DNA from 2 places in the Pigmentiphaga aceris genome. Region 1 is predicted to be linked to the other one. Evidence: predicted binding sites of a transcription regulator. Region 1 holds the regulator's gene; the other holds the start of a gene.

Region 1 (8,782 bases):
TGCTCGAAGTTCGCAGTGCCTTTGCGGAACGCCGCCAGACCACGTGCATCGAGCGTCGGCGCTTCGGGCAGGGCTACCTTCATCGGGTCGACCTGTTCGCCGGCAATGCGGAATTCGTAGTGCAGGTGCGGGCCGGTGGCGTAGCCGGTGGAACCGACATAACCAATGGTCTGTGCCTGGGTGACCTTGTCGCCCTTCTTCAGGCCTTCGCCGAAGCGGCTCATGTGCGCGTAGGCGGTGGTGTATTGGCCGAAGTGCTTCACCACCACCAGATTGCCGTAACCGTTCTGCACGCCGATGAAATCGATCACGCCGTCTGCGGTGGTACGGATCGGGGTGCCGGTGGGGGCACCGAAGTCCACGCCCTTGTGCGCGCGCCAGGTTTTCAGAATGGGGTGGAAGCGCAGCGAGAAGCCCGAGGTGACCCGGGTGAATTCCAGCGGATTGCGCAGGAAGCCCTTGCGCATGCTCTTGCCCGACAGGTCGTAGTAACCGCCTGCCTGACCCGCTTCGCCGTCATACCAGACTGCTTCGTAAGGCTTGCCGGCATTGATGAACTCAAGTGCCAGCACCTTGCCCGAACGCACGTAGGTGCCTTCGTGGGTAAAGGTTTCATAGACCACGCGGAAGCGGTCGCCCCGGCGCAGGTCCTTGTGGAAATCGATGTCGCTGGAAAGAATTTCCGCCATCTGCGTCGCAATCGAATCCGGAATGCCGGCGGCATCGGTCGCGCCGAACAGCGAACTGCGGATTTCGGCGGTAGATGCTTGCTCGTGGCGCTCGGTATCGATAGCCATGTCGCGCGCCACCAGACCTTCGGGGGTGCGTTCGACGTGCAGCAGTTGGGTAACGACCTTGCCCTTGTCTTCCGCACCCGGGGTGTGGATATAACGCAACCAACGGATCTTGCCTTCCGCGTCGGTCGATGCCTGGAAGAGACGGCCGGGGTAGAGCTGGAAAATGCTGCGTGCGCTGGGCGTGGCGCGCAGGAATTGCTGCAATTCGTTGTCATCCACACCCATGCGGGTCAGGATGGTGGCAACGGAATCACCGCGCTGAACCCGCTCTTCACGAATGAATTCGGGGGCTGCGTCTTCCTGGATCGCTACTTGCTGAGTGAAGTCAGGTAGAGTCAGAGACTCAACGATCTGTCGGGTGGGCAATGTGCTGACATCCGGCGCCATCGGTACCGTACCGATGGCAACAGTCGCACCAAAAACGCCGAGAGCACCGGCGGAGATGAGTGCGCGCTTGCGGAATGTGGCGCTGCGTAGAAGTTGGCTTGCTGTTTGGCGCATCGCGGCTGCGATGCGTGTCATGCGTTGGCTCATGCGTCCCGGCCCCGAATTTTGGTTGGGCTAGAATTTGGACCTCGCAGCCACGACATGTCTGTCGATCCGGTCAGGAACTTCGTCCTGAGCGCGATCTGCATGTTCCCCGTGTGGCCGGGCGATCCAAAGAAAAACTCCCCGTAATCGGACGAGTATAGCAAAGCCACTATTCCCAACATGACCTCATCTCTGCCAGATTCCGCTTCCCTCCCGACCAATGATGCCGGCACGCCCGCGCGCGCTGCCAGCGAGCCCGTGCTGTATCCGGTTACTGCCGAGGTCGAACGCGATCTGGCGGTGGTCAAACGCGGTTGTGACGAATTGTTAGTCGAAGCCGATATGCTTCGAAAATTGGCCCGTAGCCGCGCGACCGGCGTGCCGCTTCGCATCAAATTGGGCCTGGATCCGACCGCGCCCGATATCCATCTTGGCCACACGGTGGTGCTCAACAAGCTGCGTCAGCTGCAGGACTTGGGCCATACGGTCATTTTCCTGATTGGCGATTTCACCTCGATGATCGGTGATCCCAGCGGTCGCAATGCCACCCGCCCGCCGCTTACGCCTGAACAGATCGCGATCAACGCGGAGACCTATTACGCCCAGGCCAGCCTGGTGCTGGATCCGGCGCGCACCGAAGTTCGATACAACTCCGAATGGTGCGATCCGCTAGGCGCGCGCGGGATGATCCAGCTGGCCTCGCGTTACACCGTGGCGCGCATGTTGGAACGTGACGATTTCACCAAGCGTTATCGCGGCGGCATCCCGATCTCGGTGCACGAATTCCTGTACCCGCTGATGCAGGGTTACGACTCGGTCGCGCTGAAGTCCGACGTGGAACTGGGCGGCACGGACCAGAAGTTCAACCTGCTGGTCGGGCGTGAACTGCAAAAGGAATACGGACAAGAGCCGCAGTGTGTGCTGACCATGCCGCTGCTGGTGGGGCTGGATGGCGTCGAAAAGATGTCGAAGTCCAAGCACAACTACATCGGTATCTCTGAAGCGCCGGGCGACATGTTCGGCAAGCTGATGTCGATTTCCGACGACCTGATGTGGAAGTATTTCGAGCTGCTGTCGTTCCGTTCGCTGGAAGACATCGCCGGCCTGCGTGCCGAAACCGAGGCCGGTCGCAACCCGCGTGACATCAAGGTCATGCTGGCGCAGGAAATCGTCACGCGTTTCCATTCGACGCAGGCAGCCGAGCAGGCACTGGCCGATTTCGACGCCCGCAGCAAGGGCGCGATCCCCGACGACATCCCGGAACACACGCTGCCCGGTGCGCCGCTGGGCATTCTGGCGGTACTGCGCAGCGCCGGTCTGTGTGCCTCGGGTGCCGAAGCCCAGCGCAACATCGAACAAGGTGGTGTGCGGGTCGAGGGTGCCAAGGTCGAAGACAAGAGCTTGAAGCTGGATGTGGGCACTTACGTGATTCAGGTCGGCAAGCGCAAGTTTGCCCGGGTGACGGTCACCGGATGACCGAGGCATGATCGCCTTGATCCAGCGGGTTGCCGAGGCCAGTGTCATCGTGGACGGCGAGCGGGTAGGTGAGATCGGCGCAGGCCTGCTTGCGCTGGTCTGCGCCGAACGCGATGACACCCCGCGCGATGCCGACGCCTTGTTGGAAAAGATGCTGGCCTACCGCATCTTTGCCGATGAGCGCGGCCGCATGAACAAGTCGCTGCGTGACGTGGCTGGCAATTTGCTGCTGGTGCCGCAGTTCACGCTGGCCGCAGATACGCGTTCAGGCACGCGTCCCAGTTTCACGCCGGCCGCCGCCCCGGATGATGCCCGTCGACTGTTTGACCATACGGTCGTGCAGGCGAGGGCGCAAAACGGGTTAGGCTTGATACAAACGGGTATTTTCGGCGCGCACATGAAGGTGGCGCTGGTAAACGACGGCCCGGTAACCTTTTGGTTGAGTACACGCGGTCGCCAGGTCTCTTGAACGTATTCAAGCGGCCTTGAGCGTCCATGACGTAACCCGATATGGCACAGGAGCGCAGCAATGAAACTCTGGAGCGAATCTTTTTCGGATGGACAACCGATCCCGGCGCGTTACGCGTTTGGTCGGATTGACGAAAAGAACCATGTCGGCCTGGCCGATAACTTGAACCCGCAGCTGATCTGGGATGAGGTGCCAGCGGGCACACGTTCGTTTGTCGTACTGGTTCATGACTTCGATGTGCCCACCAAGGGTGACGACGTCAACCATGAAGACCGTGAAGTGCCGGCAGACCTGCCGCGCACCGACTTCTTCCATTGGGTGCTGGTCGACCTGCCCGCCGATGCGCGTGAGATCGAAGAGGGTGAATTCAGCAATGAAGTGACCCCGCGCGGCAAGGGTGGCCCGATGGCACCCCGCGATGCCCGCCAGGGTCTGAACGATTACACCGGCTGGTTCTCTGGCGATCACGACATGAGCGGCCAGTATTTCGGCTACGACGGCCCGTGCCCCCCGTGGAACGATTCGCTGATCCACCACTACGTGTTCACGCTGTACGCGCTGGATGTCGATCGCGTACCGCTCGACGGTGTCTTCAGCGGCACCGATGTCCGTCGTGCCATCGACAAGCATGTCTTGGCCCAGGCGGCATTCACCGGCACCTATACCCTTAATCCAAGGCTGGCTCCTACCCAGATCGCCAGCGATGAGTGAGCGTTGAATGAGTGAACTTTGGTTGATCCGTCATGGCGAGACGGACTGGAATCGCACCCGTCGCATGCAGGGCTCGCTGAACGTGGGCCTGAATGCGCTGGGGCGCAGCCAGGCCGATCAGGTGGCGGCGCGCCTGGGCACGCTGGCGGCAAGCGAAACTTTCCATGCGATCTACAGCAGTGACCTGGACCGGGCGCACACCACCGCCAAGCCGGCGGCGGCTGCGCTGGGCCTGGAGATCACGCTGGACCCCGGTCTGCGCGAACGCAATTACGGGGTAATGCAGGGGCTGGATCGGCAGGAAATCGATCTGCTGCTGCCGGAAGCCGCTGCGGCCTGGAAAAGCCGCGACCCGGATCGTGAGATCCCGGGAGGCGAAACCCTGCGTGCTTTCCACGACCGGGTGGTCGGTACACTGGCCCGCATCGGGGTCGCGCACCGTGGTCAGCGGGTGCTGATCTTCACGCACGGTGGGGTGCTGGATATCGCTTACCGCCACGCCACCGGCGTGGGGTTTGCAGCCGAGCGCAATCACTTGCTGCTGAACGCCAGCATCAACCGCATCGTGCTCGACAGCGATACCTGGCAGGTCGTGGAATGGGCCAATGACAGTCATTTGACCGAAGCTGCTGACGAAGTATCGCCGTATTGAGCGAGTGCTTGGCACAGTGCTAGAATCACGTGATTGCCTTTACCCTGCGTAACTGGCGAAAAGGGGGCGTGGCCATGGTGGCTGACGGTTGACTGTCAGACCAAGCATCGGCTGCAAGCCTTTTGTGGATCACCACAAGGAAGCGCAGGGATAGACGAGGTTAGGCTTAAGACCGGGCTTTTTTCAGGCTGGTTGTACGCGGAATCTTGTCACGCCGTTCGCCTGGGCAGCCGTAGGCAGCTTCACATGCGCGATGGCGCATGTGGAAATTGCGGCTGGCCGGCACCATCAGGAACACCGGCCCGCCCTCCTCGCACAGGAAGGAACCGTTATGTTCGATCGCAAGCGCACTATCTCCATCGTTGACCCGGAACTGTGGTCCGCCATCCAGAAAGAAGACGTGCGCCAAGAGCAGCACATCGAGCTGATCGCGTCCGAGAACTACACCAGCCCCGCCGTGATGGAAGCGCAGGGCACGCAACTCACCAACAAGTACGCCGAAGGCTACCCGGGCAAGCGCTATTACGGTGGCTGCGAGTTTGTCGACATCGTCGAACAACTGGCCATCGATCGCCTGAAGAAGCTGTTCGGCGCTGAAGCCGCCAACGTGCAACCCAACTCGGGTTCGCAAGCCAACCAGGGCGTGTACCTGGCTGTGCTGAAGCCGGGCGACACCGTCTTGGGCATGAGCCTGGCCGAAGGCGGTCACCTGACCCACGGTTCCTCGGTCAACGCGTCTGGCAAGCTGTACAACTTCGTGTCCTACGGCCTGAACGCCGACGAAGCCATCGATTATGACCAGGTCGCCGCATTGGCTGCCGAGCACAAGCCGAAGCTGATCGTCGCAGGCGCATCGGCCTACGCGCTGCGTATCGACTTCGAGCGCTTCGCCAAGATCGCCAAGGATGTCGGCGCCTACTTCATGGTCGACATCGCCCACTACGCAGGCCTGGTTGCCGGTGGTGCCTACCCGAACCCGGTGCCGCACGCCGACTTCGTCACGTCCACCACGCACAAGTCGCTGCGCGGTCCGCGCGGTGGCGTGATCATGATGAAGGCCGAGCACGAGAAGATGATCAACTCGGCAATCTTCCCCGGCTTGCAAGGCGGCCCGCTGGAACACGTCATCGCCGGTAAGGCCGTGGCCTTCCTGGAAGCGCTTGACCCGTCGTGGAAGGACTACGCCGAGCAAGTCGTGAAGAACGCCAAGGTGATGGCCGACACGCTGACCAAGCGCGGTCTGCGCATTGTGTCGGGCCGCACGGAAAGCCACGTCATGCTGGTTGACCTGCGTGCCAAGGGCATCACCGGCAAGGAAGCGGAAGCCGTGCTGGGCCAGGCGCACATCACGACCAACAAGAACGCCATCCCGAACGACCCGGAAAAGCCTTTCGTCACCAGCGGCATCCGTCTGGGCACGCCGGCCATCACCACGCGTGGTTTCAAGGAAGCCGAAACCGAGCTGACCGCAAACCTGATCGCCGATGTGCTGGACAACCCGCGCGACGAAGCCAACATCCTGGCCGTGCGTGCAAAGGTTGAAGCCCTGACCGGCAAGTTCCCGGTCTACGGCGGCTGATCCAGGCTCACACGTATGAAGTGTCCTTTCTGCGGGAACGATGAAACCCAGGTGGTCGACAGCCGGCCCCTGGAGGAAGGCGATGCCATCCGCAGACGCAGGCGCTGTGCCGCCTGCGACCGGCGCTTCACGACGTTCGAGCGGGCCGAACTCGTCATGCCTTGGGTGGTCAAGCGCAATGGCAACCGGACTGAGTTCGACCCCTCGAAGCTGCGCAGCAGCATGTCGCTTGCCTTGCGCAAGCGGCCGGTTTCTGCCGATCAGCTGGAAGCGGCGCTGGCGCGCATCGAAGAGGCGCTTCGCACCTCTGGTGTACGCGAGCTGCCGTCCGAGAAGGTCGGCGAACTGGTCATGAAAGAACTGCAAGGACTCGACAAGATCGCCTACGTGCGCTTTGCGTCGGTCTACCGGAATTTTGAACACATCGACGCCTTTGCCGATGTGGTGCGCGAGATGCAGGGTCCCCCCAATCCGTCGGGGCACTGACATGCGCTACCTCTCCACGTCCGCAAGGTTCGCAAGCCCTCTGAACAGGCTGCCGGCCCGTGCGGGGGCGGAGTGATCTCCCTATGAGCAATACCGTGCTTGCGTCCCCGCAAGATCAAGCCTGGATGCGCCACGCGCTGGCGCTGGCTGAAAAGGTCATGTTCACCACCACGCCGAATCCGCGCGTGGGCTGCGTGATCGTGAAAGACGAACGGGTGATCGGTGAGGGCGCAACCCAACCGCCCGGCGGCCCGCATGCCGAAGTGGTCGCCCTGCGCGATGCCGAATCGCGCGGCGAGTCGGTGGCCGGGGCCACGGTCTATGTCACGCTGGAACCCTGCAATCACTTTGGTCGCACGCCGCCTTGCGTCAATGCCTTGCTGGCCGCGATGCCGGCACGTGTTGTGGTTGCCATGGGCGATCCGAATCCCCTGGTCAACGGACATGGCCTGGCCCGCTTGCGTGCTGCCGGCATCACGGTCGATACCGGCGTCTGCCTGGATGAAGCGCTGGCACTGAACGTCGGTTTTGTCGCCCGCATGCATCGTGGTTCACCCTGGGTGTGGATGAAACTGGCGTCGTCGCTGGACGGCCGCAGTGCCTTGCACAACGGCAAGTCGCAATGGATCACCGGTGAGGCCGCGCGCGCCGATGGTCATGTCTGGCGGGCGCGCAGCTGCGCGGTGCTGACCGGCATCGGCACCGTGCTGGCCGATGACCCGCAAATGAATGTGCGCCACGTGGCCACGCCACGCCAGCCGCGCAAGATCGTGGTTGATGCGCAATTGCTGCTCCCCGAAACCGCGCGCCTGCTGGATGACACCCCCACCTGGATCTTCACGGCGCGCACCGATGCCGCGAAAGCCGCGCGTCTGGCCGATCGCAATGTGCAGGTCATCGAACTGCCCGATGGTCGTGGCAAAGTGGACTTGCCCGCCATGTTCCGCTGGCTGGGTGAAAACGACATCAACGAAGTCCACGTGGAAGCGGGCGAAAAGCTTAATGGCTCGCTGCTGCGCGAGGATTGCATCGACGAACTGCTGAGTTATCTGGCACCGGTGCTGCTGGGCGATGCCGCAGGCGTGGCGCGTCTGCCGGTGCTGGAATCTTTGGACGACGTCCGGCGTTTTGCATTCACCGACGTAATGGCGGTGGGGCAGGACGTAAGGCTGCGCGCGCGCGTGGACGAAAACTGGCTGGCGCTGCGCGAGGCGGTGTCGCTGCTGGGTTGAGCGAGACGTCGTTGCGGTGTGATCGGACTTCTCACCACGCTGTCCCGCACGAGCAGTCGCACGCTTGGTCGAATTCGTGTGCAGGGTCGCACTTGCTTCATGGGTGAACGTCCGCATCTGAATACCCGCAGCTGAATTTCGCAATTGAACATTCGCAACTGAACATCCGCAACTATCTACCCGCATCTGAACGCCTGCATCAGCAGGTGTTCTGCCGCCAATGCGTCATCGGCCTCGTGTCTTGACGACATCCTGGCAATGCCCATCACGCTTGCGCCCCGAGGCGCTTGAAAGGACTACATCGTGTTTACCGGAATCGTCGCGGCTGTGGGCCGTATCAAGCAGATCGACGCCCTGGGCGACTCGCCCGATGCCGGCGTGCGACTGGTGGTGGATGCTGGCGGGCTGGACTTGTCCGACGTGCAACTGGGCGACTCAATCGCGATCCAGGGCGCGTGCATGACGGTCGTATCGCAAGACGCCTCCGGTTTCACCGTGGACGTGTCGCGCGAAAGCCTTAGCCTGACGGCCGGACTGGATGCGGTCGGCGACGTGAACTTGGAAAAAGCGCTGCGCCTGAATGATCGCCTGGGCGGTCACCTGGTGTCGGGCCACGTGGATGGCCTGGGCACGGTGCAGCGCTTTGAGCCGGTGGGTGAATCGCATGAATTGGTAGTGCGCGCGCCGAAGGACCTTGGCCGGTTCCTGGCTTACAAAGGGTCCATCGTCATCAATGGCGTGAGCCTGACGGTGAATTCCGTGGAAGACGGCCCGGAAGGTTGCGATGTCAGCATCAACCTGATCCCGCACACCATTGAAGTGACGACCCTGCGCCACTTGAAGGCAGGC
Region 2 (8,782 bases), 1.8 Mb from region 1:
GTTATTCAACGCGAAAAAAATCCCGCAGCGCCCATCGGGCATTGCGGGATTTTCTGATGGTGCAATCTGCGCACCACCCTGTTCGATCAGGCGATCAGAACGCCCAGTCGTCGTCTTCCGTGTTCACAGCCTTGCCGATCACATACGACGAACCCGAACCCGAGAAGAAGTCGTGGTTTTCTTCCGCGCTGGGCGACAGTGCCGCCAGAATGGCCGGGTTGACGTTGGCCATGCTGCTGGGGAACAAGGCTTCGTAGCCCAGGTTCATCAGCGCCTTGTTGGCGTTGTAGTGCAGGAACTTCTTCACGTCTTCGGTCCAGCCCACGCCGTCGTACAACTCTTCGGTGTACTTCACCTCGTTGTCGTACAGGTCGTGCATCAGCTCGAACGCGGCGTCTTTGATTTCCTGGCGCTTGGCTTCGCTGACTTGCTCCAGGCCCTTCTGGAACTTGTAGCCGATGTAGTAGCCGTGCACGGCTTCGTCGCGAATGATCAGGCGGATCAGGTCGGCGGTGTTGGTCAGCTTGGCGCGGCTCGACCAGTACATCGGCAGGTAGAAGCCCGAGTAGAACAGGAAGGACTCCAGGAACACGCTGGCGACCTTGCGCATCAAGGGCTCATCGTGGCGATAGAAGTCCAGGATGATGCGTGCCTTGTTCTGCAGGTACTCGTTTTCTTCGCTCCAGCGGTAGGCGTCGTCCACGTCGCTGGTCATGCACAGCGTGGAGAAGATCGAGCTGTACGAACGTGCGTGCACCGCTTCCATGAACGAGATGTTGGTCAGCACCGCTTCTTCGTGCGGCGTGATCGCATCCTGAATCAGCACCGGCGCGCCGACCGTGTTCTGGATGGTGTCGAGCAGCGTCAGACCCGTGAACACACGTATCGTCAGTTGCTGTTCGTGCTTGTTCAACGTCGCCCAGGACGGGATGTCGTTGGAAAGCGGCACTTTTTCGGGCAACCAGAAGTTGCCGGTAAGCCGATTCCAGACTTCAAGATCCTTGTCGTCTTCGATCTTGTTCCAGTTGATCGCGCTGACGCGCTGGATGAGCTTCGTCGGGGGCACGACGAGACGTTGCGGGCTGTTCATGTTCGGTGGTTCGCTTTGGCTTTTCTGTTTTGCTTTTTTCGGTCGTCTGACTTACAGGGTGCAGGACACGCAACCTTCGACTTCCGTACCTTCCAGGGCAACCTGGCGCAGGCGGATGTAGTAGATCGTCTTGATGCCCTTGCGCCATGCGTAGATCTGCGACTTGTTGATGTCGCGGGTCGTGGCGGTGTCGCGGAAGAACAGCGTCAGCGACAGGCCTTGGTCCACGTGTTGCGTGGCTTCGGCATAGGTGTCGATGATCTTTTCCGGGCCGATTTCATACGCATCCTGGTAGTACTCCAGGTTGTCGTTGGTCATGAACGGTGCGGGATAGTACACGCGACCGATCTTGCCTTCCTTGCGGATTTCAACCTTCGAGACGATCGGGTGAATGCTCGACGTCGAGTTGTTGATGTAGGAAATCGAACCGGTCGGCGGGACAGCTTGCAGGTTCTGGTTGTACAGGCCGTGCGCCATCACGGATTCGCGCAGCGCGGCCCAGTCTTCCTGGGTCGGGATGGCAATGCCGGCGGCGTCGAACAGGCCTTGCACCTTGGCCGTCTTCGGCAACCAGGTACGGCTGATGTACTTGTCGAAGTACGCACCCGATGCATAGGTCGAATCTTCAAAGCCCTTGAAGACCTGGCCACGCTCGATGGCGATGCGGTTCGATGCCTGAATGGCGTGGAAGGCCACGGTGTAGAAGTAGATGTTGGTGAAGTCCAACCCTTCTTCCGAGCCGTAGAAGATGCGTTCACGCGCCAGGTAGCCGTGCAGGTTCATCTGGCCCAGGCCGATGGCGTGCGACTGTGCATTGCCCTGGTCAATAGAAGGCACCGAACGGATGTGGCTGGCGTCGGACACGGCGGTCAGGCCACGGATGGCGATTTCCACGGTCTTGGCGAAGTCGGGCGAATCCATGGCCAGCGCGATGTTCAGCGAGCCCAGGTTGCACGAGATGTCCTTGCCGATTTCCTTGTACGACAGGTCGTCTTCGTAGATCGTGGGCGTGTTGACCTGCAGGATCTCCGAGCACAGGTTGCTCATGTTGATCCGACCCTTGATCGGGTTGGCGCGGTTCACCGTGTCTTCGAACATGATGTAAGGGTAGCCGGACTCGAACTGGATCTCGGCCAGCGTCTGGAAGAACTCGCGGGCGTTGATCTTGGTCTTGCGGATGCGCGCATCGTTGACCATTTCGCGGTACTTCTCGGTCACACTGATGTCGGCAAACGGCACGCCATACACGCGTTCCACGTCATACGGCGAGAACAGGTACATGTCTTCGTTGCTCTTGGCGAGCTCGAAGGTGATGTCGGGGATGACCACACCCAGCGACAGCGTCTTGATGCGGATCTTCTCGTCGGCGTTTTCGCGCTTGGTGTCGAGGAAACGCAGGATGTCCGGATGATGGGCGTTCAGGTAAACGGCACCCGCGCCTTGACGTGAACCCAGCTGGTTCGCATACGAAAATGCGTCTTCCAGCAGCTTCATGATCGGGATGATGCCCGACGACTGGTTCTCGATCTGCTTGATCGGGGCACCGGCTTCACGGATGTTGGTCAGCAGGAACGCCACACCACCGCCGCGCTTGGACAGCTGCAGGGCGGAGTTGATCGAACGGCCGATCGATTCCATGTTGTCTTCGATGCGCAGCAGGAAGCACGACACGAGTTCGCCGCGCTGCTTCTTGCCACCATTCAGGAAGGTCGGCGTGGCCGGCTGGAAGCGGCCGCTGATGACTTCGTCCACCATTTCGCTGGCCAGCTTGGTGTCGCCGGCAGCCAGCGACATCGCGACCATGCACACGCGATCTTCGTAGCGTTCGAGGTAGCGCTTGCCGTCGAAGGTCTTCAGCGTGTAGCTGGTGTAGTACTTGAACGCACCGAGGAAGGTCTGGAAGCGGAACTTGTGCTTGTAGGCCTGCTCGAACAATCCCTTGATGAACTCCGGCGAGTACTGCGACAGCACGTCGGCTTCGTAATAGCCCTTCTCGACCAGATAACGCAGCTTTTCTTCCAGGTTGTGGAAGAAGACCGTGTTCTGGTTTACGTGCTGCAGGAAGTACTGGCGCGCGGCGAGCTTGTCCTTGTCGAACTGGATGTTGCCACCGTCGTCGAACAGGTTGAGCATCGCGTTCAGCGCGTGGTAGTCGATCTCGGTGTGTCCTGCGGAAGGACGAACCGGGCTCAGGAGATTGCTGCTTGTGTCCAAAATGTCTCTACTCCGTCGCGCACACGTTCCACGTCCTCGGGCGTCCCCAGCAACTCGAAGTTGTAGAGGATCGGTACGTGGCATTTCTGCGCGATGATCCGGCCAGCAGCGCAATACGCCTGGCCAAAATTAGTGTTACCCGCGGCGATCACGCCCCGGATGAAAGATCGATTCCGCTCGTCATTCAGAAATCGGATGACTGGCTTGGGTACAGCGCCTTGCATGCTTCCACCACCATAAGTGGGCACGACGAGCACATAGGGCTCGTCGACTTGAAGCATTTCGGCGTCCGTCGCAATAGGAATACGTTGCGCGGGTAAGCCGACCTTGCCGATAAAACGATGGGTATTTTCTGACTTCGTAGAGAAGTAGACGAGCAGGCTCATGAAGATGTCCGTACAAGCCTGTCATTGGCACCGCTTGCGCGGCCATTCAGGCTTTGATGCGGGGGCCGTTGCGGACCCCGCTCTGGCAAAAACGTCTTGCTTACGCAGCCAGCTGGGCCAGCGCGTTGATCTTGTCGGGACGGAAGCCCGACCAGTGATCCTGACCGGCGATGACCACCGGCACGGATTGGTAACCCAGGCCACGAACGGTCGTGAGCGCGACGTCGTCCAGCGTCAGATCGACTACATCGTAGGCGATGCCTTGCTTGTCGAGCGCGCGGTAGGTGGCAACGCATTGGACGCAAGCGGGCTTGCTGTAAACGATAACGCTCATGATATTCATTCCTTTAGAGTCACGGAATAGTGGTACGCGGGCTTGCCGGCTTGGTCAGGAAACAGACGTGCGAGCTCGCACTGCACCCAGCCTTCCGCTGACGGAAGGAAGTGATGAAATGACGATTTAACCCGGTCGAAATTCTTGGTAGTAACGAAGACTTGCTGAAGCCTTGGGACCTCAAAGGCCTTGCGCCACCTTGGTTTTCGGTGTTTTCCGAGGACTTTGGCGGCGACTTCCAAGACCAAATAATACTACATCTAGTGTCGCCGGCCGGCGGAATATCTACTGATTGATACAAGACAAAGAGCTTGACGCAAGCCTGAACAGGCCAATCGCTAGGCTTGGCGCGGCTTTCCAGCCAGGCATGAAAAAACCCGGCGTGCCATAAGCACGCCGGGTTTACCCTAGTGCTGTATCAGATGCGTCAGTTACGCCCGTAGGTGTCGCTGAAACGCACAATGTCGTCTTCGCCCAGATAGCTTCCCGACTGGATTTCGATCATTTCGAGCGGAATCTTGCCGGGGTTGCGCAGGCGGTGACGAACACCGTGGGGGATGTAGGTCGATTGGTTCTCGGTCAGCAGGAAGGTGTCTTCCCCACGTTCCACTTCGGCCGTGCCACGCACCACAACCCAGTGCTCGGCACGGTGGTGATGCATCTGCAGGCTGAGCGTGCCGCCCGGCTCGACCACGATGCGCTTGACCTGGAAGCGCTCACCCATGTCGATGGAGTCGTACATGCCCCAGGGGCGGTAGACGCGACGGTGCGCACGGGCTTCGGGACGTTCGGCTTTCTTCAGGCGGTCAACGATGGGCTTGACCAGCTGTGCCTGGCGCTTGTCCATCACCAGCACGGCGTCGGGGGTCTCGACGACCACCACATTGTCCACGCCCACGCATGCAACCAGGCGATCGGTGCTGAGCACCACGCAGTCAGATGCGCTTTCCAGCACGACATCACCACGGGTCACGTTGCCGCGAGCGTCTTTGGGGGAAGCTTCCCAGAAGGCGTCCCACGCGCCGACATCGGACCAGCCGCACGACAGGGGCACAACCTTGGTCTTGATATCGGTCTCGGCCAGCTTTTCCATCACGGCGTAGTCGATGGAGTCCGAGGGCGAGGCGGCGAAGGCTTCGGCCTGCACCACGGTGAATGGGCCTTGCACGTCAGCGGCAGCGAAGGCCTGCTCGACGGCGCTGTACATAGCGGGTTGCAACTGGCGTAGCGCCTTCAACCACGTGCTGGCACGCAGCATGAACAGGCCGCTGTTCCATAGGTAGTTGCCGCTGTCGACGTAAGACTGGGCGGTGACGGCATCGGGCTTTTCGACGAACTCTTCGAGATCGCGCAGCGCACCGTCCTTGCCTACGCGCAGGTAGCCGTAGCCCGTTTCGGGGCCGGCCGGCACGATGCCGAAGGTGACGATCAGACCTTGCTCGGCCGATGACAGGCCGGCTTCGATCGCACGGTGGAATGCGTCCAGGTCACCGATCACGTGGTCTGCCGGCATGACCAGCAGGACCGGATCTTCTTCGGCCGTGTGCAGCGCTGCCAGCGTCAGGGCCGGCGCGGTGTTGCGGCCAACCGGCTCGATCAGCACGTGTGCGTGATCCTGGCCCAGCTGGCGCAGCTGTTCGGCAATGATGAAACGGTATTCGTTGTTGCTGACCACCAACGGCGGCAAGCTTTGCGCCGCGGTGAACCCCTCCACGCGCCGGGCGGTAGCCTGGAGCATGGTTTCCTCTCCCATCAAGGGCAGCAACTGCTTGGGATGATGCTCGCGGGATTGCGGCCAAAGGCGCGTTCCCGAACCGCCGGAGAGAATCACGGGTTGAAGCTTGATGGGCACTGGAAGATCCCTGGGGGAAGAGAAAAAACGACGCGCACCCAAAGGTGCGCGTGTCATGAACCGGTAAATGTTACCGCAGGCCCCGACTCCGTGCATCGCTTCGATGTCACGGAGGGTAAGTTCAAGGGGCCAGCAGCCGAGAATGGGTAGCTTGAACGCGACGTTTCAAGGGGAATCCAGGCGTGAAATTCTGAGATGACTTCAAGTCTGAGGTCCCGATACCTGGGTCAAGTACGCAATACGTTGATCCAGTGCGCAGTCGACACGTCGTGCGTGGTGCCAGGCGCTTCACCGTCCAGCTCGCGCCCGATGCCGGCAGCCAGCACCTTGCCGTATTCGACACCCCATTGGTCAAAGGGATTGATGCCCCACAGCACGCCTTGGGTGAAGACCTTGTGTTCGTACATGGCCAGCAAGGCACCCAATGTATAAGGCGTCAGACGGGGCAAGACGATCAGGGTGGACGGCCGGCCGCCCGGGTGCACGCGGTGACGCGCCAACCATTCGGCTTCTTCCGGGTCTTTGGTCATGCGCTTGGTTTCCGCCAACGCGGCATCGAAATCCTTGCCTTGCAGCAGGGCTTCGCGCTGCGCCAGGCAGTTCGCCAGCAACAGACGGTGGTGTTCCGGGTGCGGGTGATCGGCTTCCCGGCAGACGATGAAGTCGACCGGTGCGCCATCGGTACCCTGGTGCAGCCACTGGAAGAAGGTGTGCTGGGCATCGGTGCCGGCCATGCCCCAGACCACCGCCCCGGTGGGTACGGTGGAAGGATTGCCGGCCAGGTCCACGCTTTTGCCCAGGGACTCCATGTCCAGCTGCTGCAAATAGGAAGACAGGAACACCAGGCGCGCGTCGTAGGCAGCAATGTTGAGCGAACCATAGTTCAGCACGCTGCGGTTGGCGACACCTGCCAATGCCAGTTGTACCGGCGCATTGTCTGCCAGCGGCGCGGTGGCGAAGTGCTTGTCCATGGCTTCTGCACCGAACAGCAATCCTTCATAGGCATCGACGCCGATGGCCAGCGCCACCGGCAGGCCAATGGCCGCCCACAGCGAATAGCGGCCACCCACGTAGTCCCAGAACTGGAAGGTGTGCTCGGGCTTGGCCCCGTAGGCGGCGGCAGCCTTGGGGCTGGCCGTGACGGCCACCAAGTGGTCTTTGGGATTTTCCACCCCGCCCTTGCGCAGCCAGTCGAATGCACGTTCGGCGTTGCGCAGGGTTTCCGTGGTGGTGAATGTCTTGGACGACACGATGATCAGTGTCTTGTGCGGGTCGAGCCCGGCCACTGCGCCCTGCACCGCGTGGCCATCGATGTTCGACGCGAAGCGGATGCGGATACGGGTGCCGGTATTGCCGAAGGCACGCACACACAGGCGCGGGCCCCAGTCGCTGCCACCGATCCCGATGTGCACGACCGAGGTGAAACGGCCTTCGGACTGCACCTTGCGGGCAAATTCGATGACTCGTTGGCGCTCGCGCGCCACTTCCGCCGGCGGCTCGCCACTGCGCAGCGCTGTGTGCCAGGCCGCACGATGCTCGGTGGGATTGGCAATGCCGCCTTCGAACAGCGTCTTGCGAGCCTGTTCGAAGTGACGCGCCTTGAGCAGCGCTTCAGCAGCAACTTCAAGTTCGGGAGATTGCACCTGCCCGCTCAGGTCCACGCTCAGGCTGGCGGCCTTGATGACGCGCAGCGACGACGCGCGGCGGTCGGCAAGCGGCACTTGTTTGGCAAACTCGTCCCATTCGGGCACTTCGGTCAGGGGACGAATCTCGGTCGAAAAGGCAGCGGGCATTGAGTGGCCAGTCAGGGTAGGTGCAAGCTCGGGTGGAGCAAGGTCAGTGCGTGGTTCAGCACTTTGGTCAATAGTGGCCGGCGAAAGCCGACGCGCGCCGCGCCGGCCAGCCATCAGAACGGCAACTTGGCGTCAGGCGACACGCGCAGGATCTGCGCGCGGAACACGTCCTGAATGCGCTTCAGGGCGGCGTCGTCATTGGCTTCGAAGCGCAACACCACCACCGGGGTAGTGTTGGACGGACGGGCCAGACCAAAGCCATCGGGGTACTCGGCACGCACGCCGTCGATGGTGATGACTTCCGTTGCGCCTGGGAATTCGCCCTTTTCCTGCAAATCGGCCACCAGGTCGAACTGTTCGCCGTCCCCGGTTTCCAGCTTGAGTTCCGGGGTGGACACGGCTTGCGGCAGCGCTTCCAGCACGGCCGACGGATCAGCCGAGCGCGACAGGATTTCCAGCAGGCGGGCGGCGGCGTACAGGCCGTCGTCGAAACCGTACCAGCGTTCCTTGAAGAACACGTGGCCGCTCATCTCACCTGCCAGCGGTGCGCCGGTTTCCTTCAGCTTGGCCTTGACCAGCGAATGGCCAGTGCGCCACATCAGCGGTTCGCCACCGGCCTTGCGGACTTCTTCGGCCACATAACGGCTGCACTTCACGTCATAGATGATCTGCGCGCCGGGCACGCGGGACAGCACGTCCTTCGCGTACAGGATCAGTTGACGGTCGGGCCAGATGATCTGGCCAGACTTGGTGACCACGCCCAGGCGGTCGCCATCGCCGTCAAAGGCCAGGCCGATCTCGGCGTCGGTTTCACGCAGCGCGCGGGCCACGTCTTCCAGATTGTGCGGGTCGGCCGGATCGGGGTGATGGTTGGGGAAGGTACCGTCCACATCGCAGAACAGTTCCACGGCGGGTGCGCCCAGCGCTTTCATCAGCGCGGGGGCCACTGCACCAGCGATGCCGTTGCCGGCGTCGATGATGACCTTGATCGGACGAGCAAGTTTGACATCGCCGACGATGCGGGCGATGTAGTCCGGCACGATGTCCACGTTGCGGACCGTGCCTTTTTGCAGCGCAGCAACCGGCAGACCGGCTTCGATGCGGGCGCGCAGC

The links. The regulator NrdR, encoded in region 1, represses ribonucleotide reductase genes. The targets are predictions, from matches to a motif close to CACNANATNTNGTG.
Region 2: nrdH (glutaredoxin-like protein NrdH) is a predicted target of NrdR. The motif match lies at 4,277-4,290, and genes of this name have one in related genera.

The regions. Positions count from the first base shown of each region.
Region 1 is NZ_CP043046.1:980,775-989,556, forward strand. It holds gene FXN63_RS04055 (M23 family metallopeptidase) at 1-1,319, opposite strand, end outside; gene tyrS (tyrosine--tRNA ligase) at 1,509-2,804, shown strand; gene dtd (D-aminoacyl-tRNA deacylase) at 2,812-3,273, shown strand; gene FXN63_RS04070 (YbhB/YbcL family Raf kinase inhibitor-like protein) at 3,334-3,984, shown strand; gene FXN63_RS04075 (histidine phosphatase family protein) at 3,992-4,636, shown strand; ZMP/ZTP riboswitch at 4,675-4,871, shown strand; gene glyA (serine hydroxymethyltransferase) at 4,968-6,215, shown strand; gene nrdR (transcriptional regulator NrdR) at 6,231-6,701, shown strand; gene ribD (bifunctional diaminohydroxyphosphoribosylaminopyrimidine deaminase/5-amino-6-(5-phosphoribosylamino)uracil reductase RibD) at 6,785-7,933, shown strand; gene FXN63_RS04095 (riboflavin synthase) at 8,237-8,782, shown strand, end outside.
Region 2 is NZ_CP043046.1:5,381,515-5,390,296, forward strand. It holds gene nrdF (class 1b ribonucleoside-diphosphate reductase subunit beta) at 95-1,090, opposite strand; gene nrdE (class 1b ribonucleoside-diphosphate reductase subunit alpha) at 1,142-3,304, opposite strand; gene nrdI (class Ib ribonucleoside-diphosphate reductase assembly flavoprotein NrdI) at 3,280-3,690, opposite strand; gene nrdH (glutaredoxin-like protein NrdH) at 3,791-4,024, opposite strand; gene FXN63_RS23195 (mannose-1-phosphate guanylyltransferase/mannose-6-phosphate isomerase) at 4,452-5,870, opposite strand; gene pgi (glucose-6-phosphate isomerase) at 6,104-7,669, opposite strand; gene FXN63_RS23205 (phosphomannomutase/phosphoglucomutase) at 7,783-8,782, opposite strand, start outside.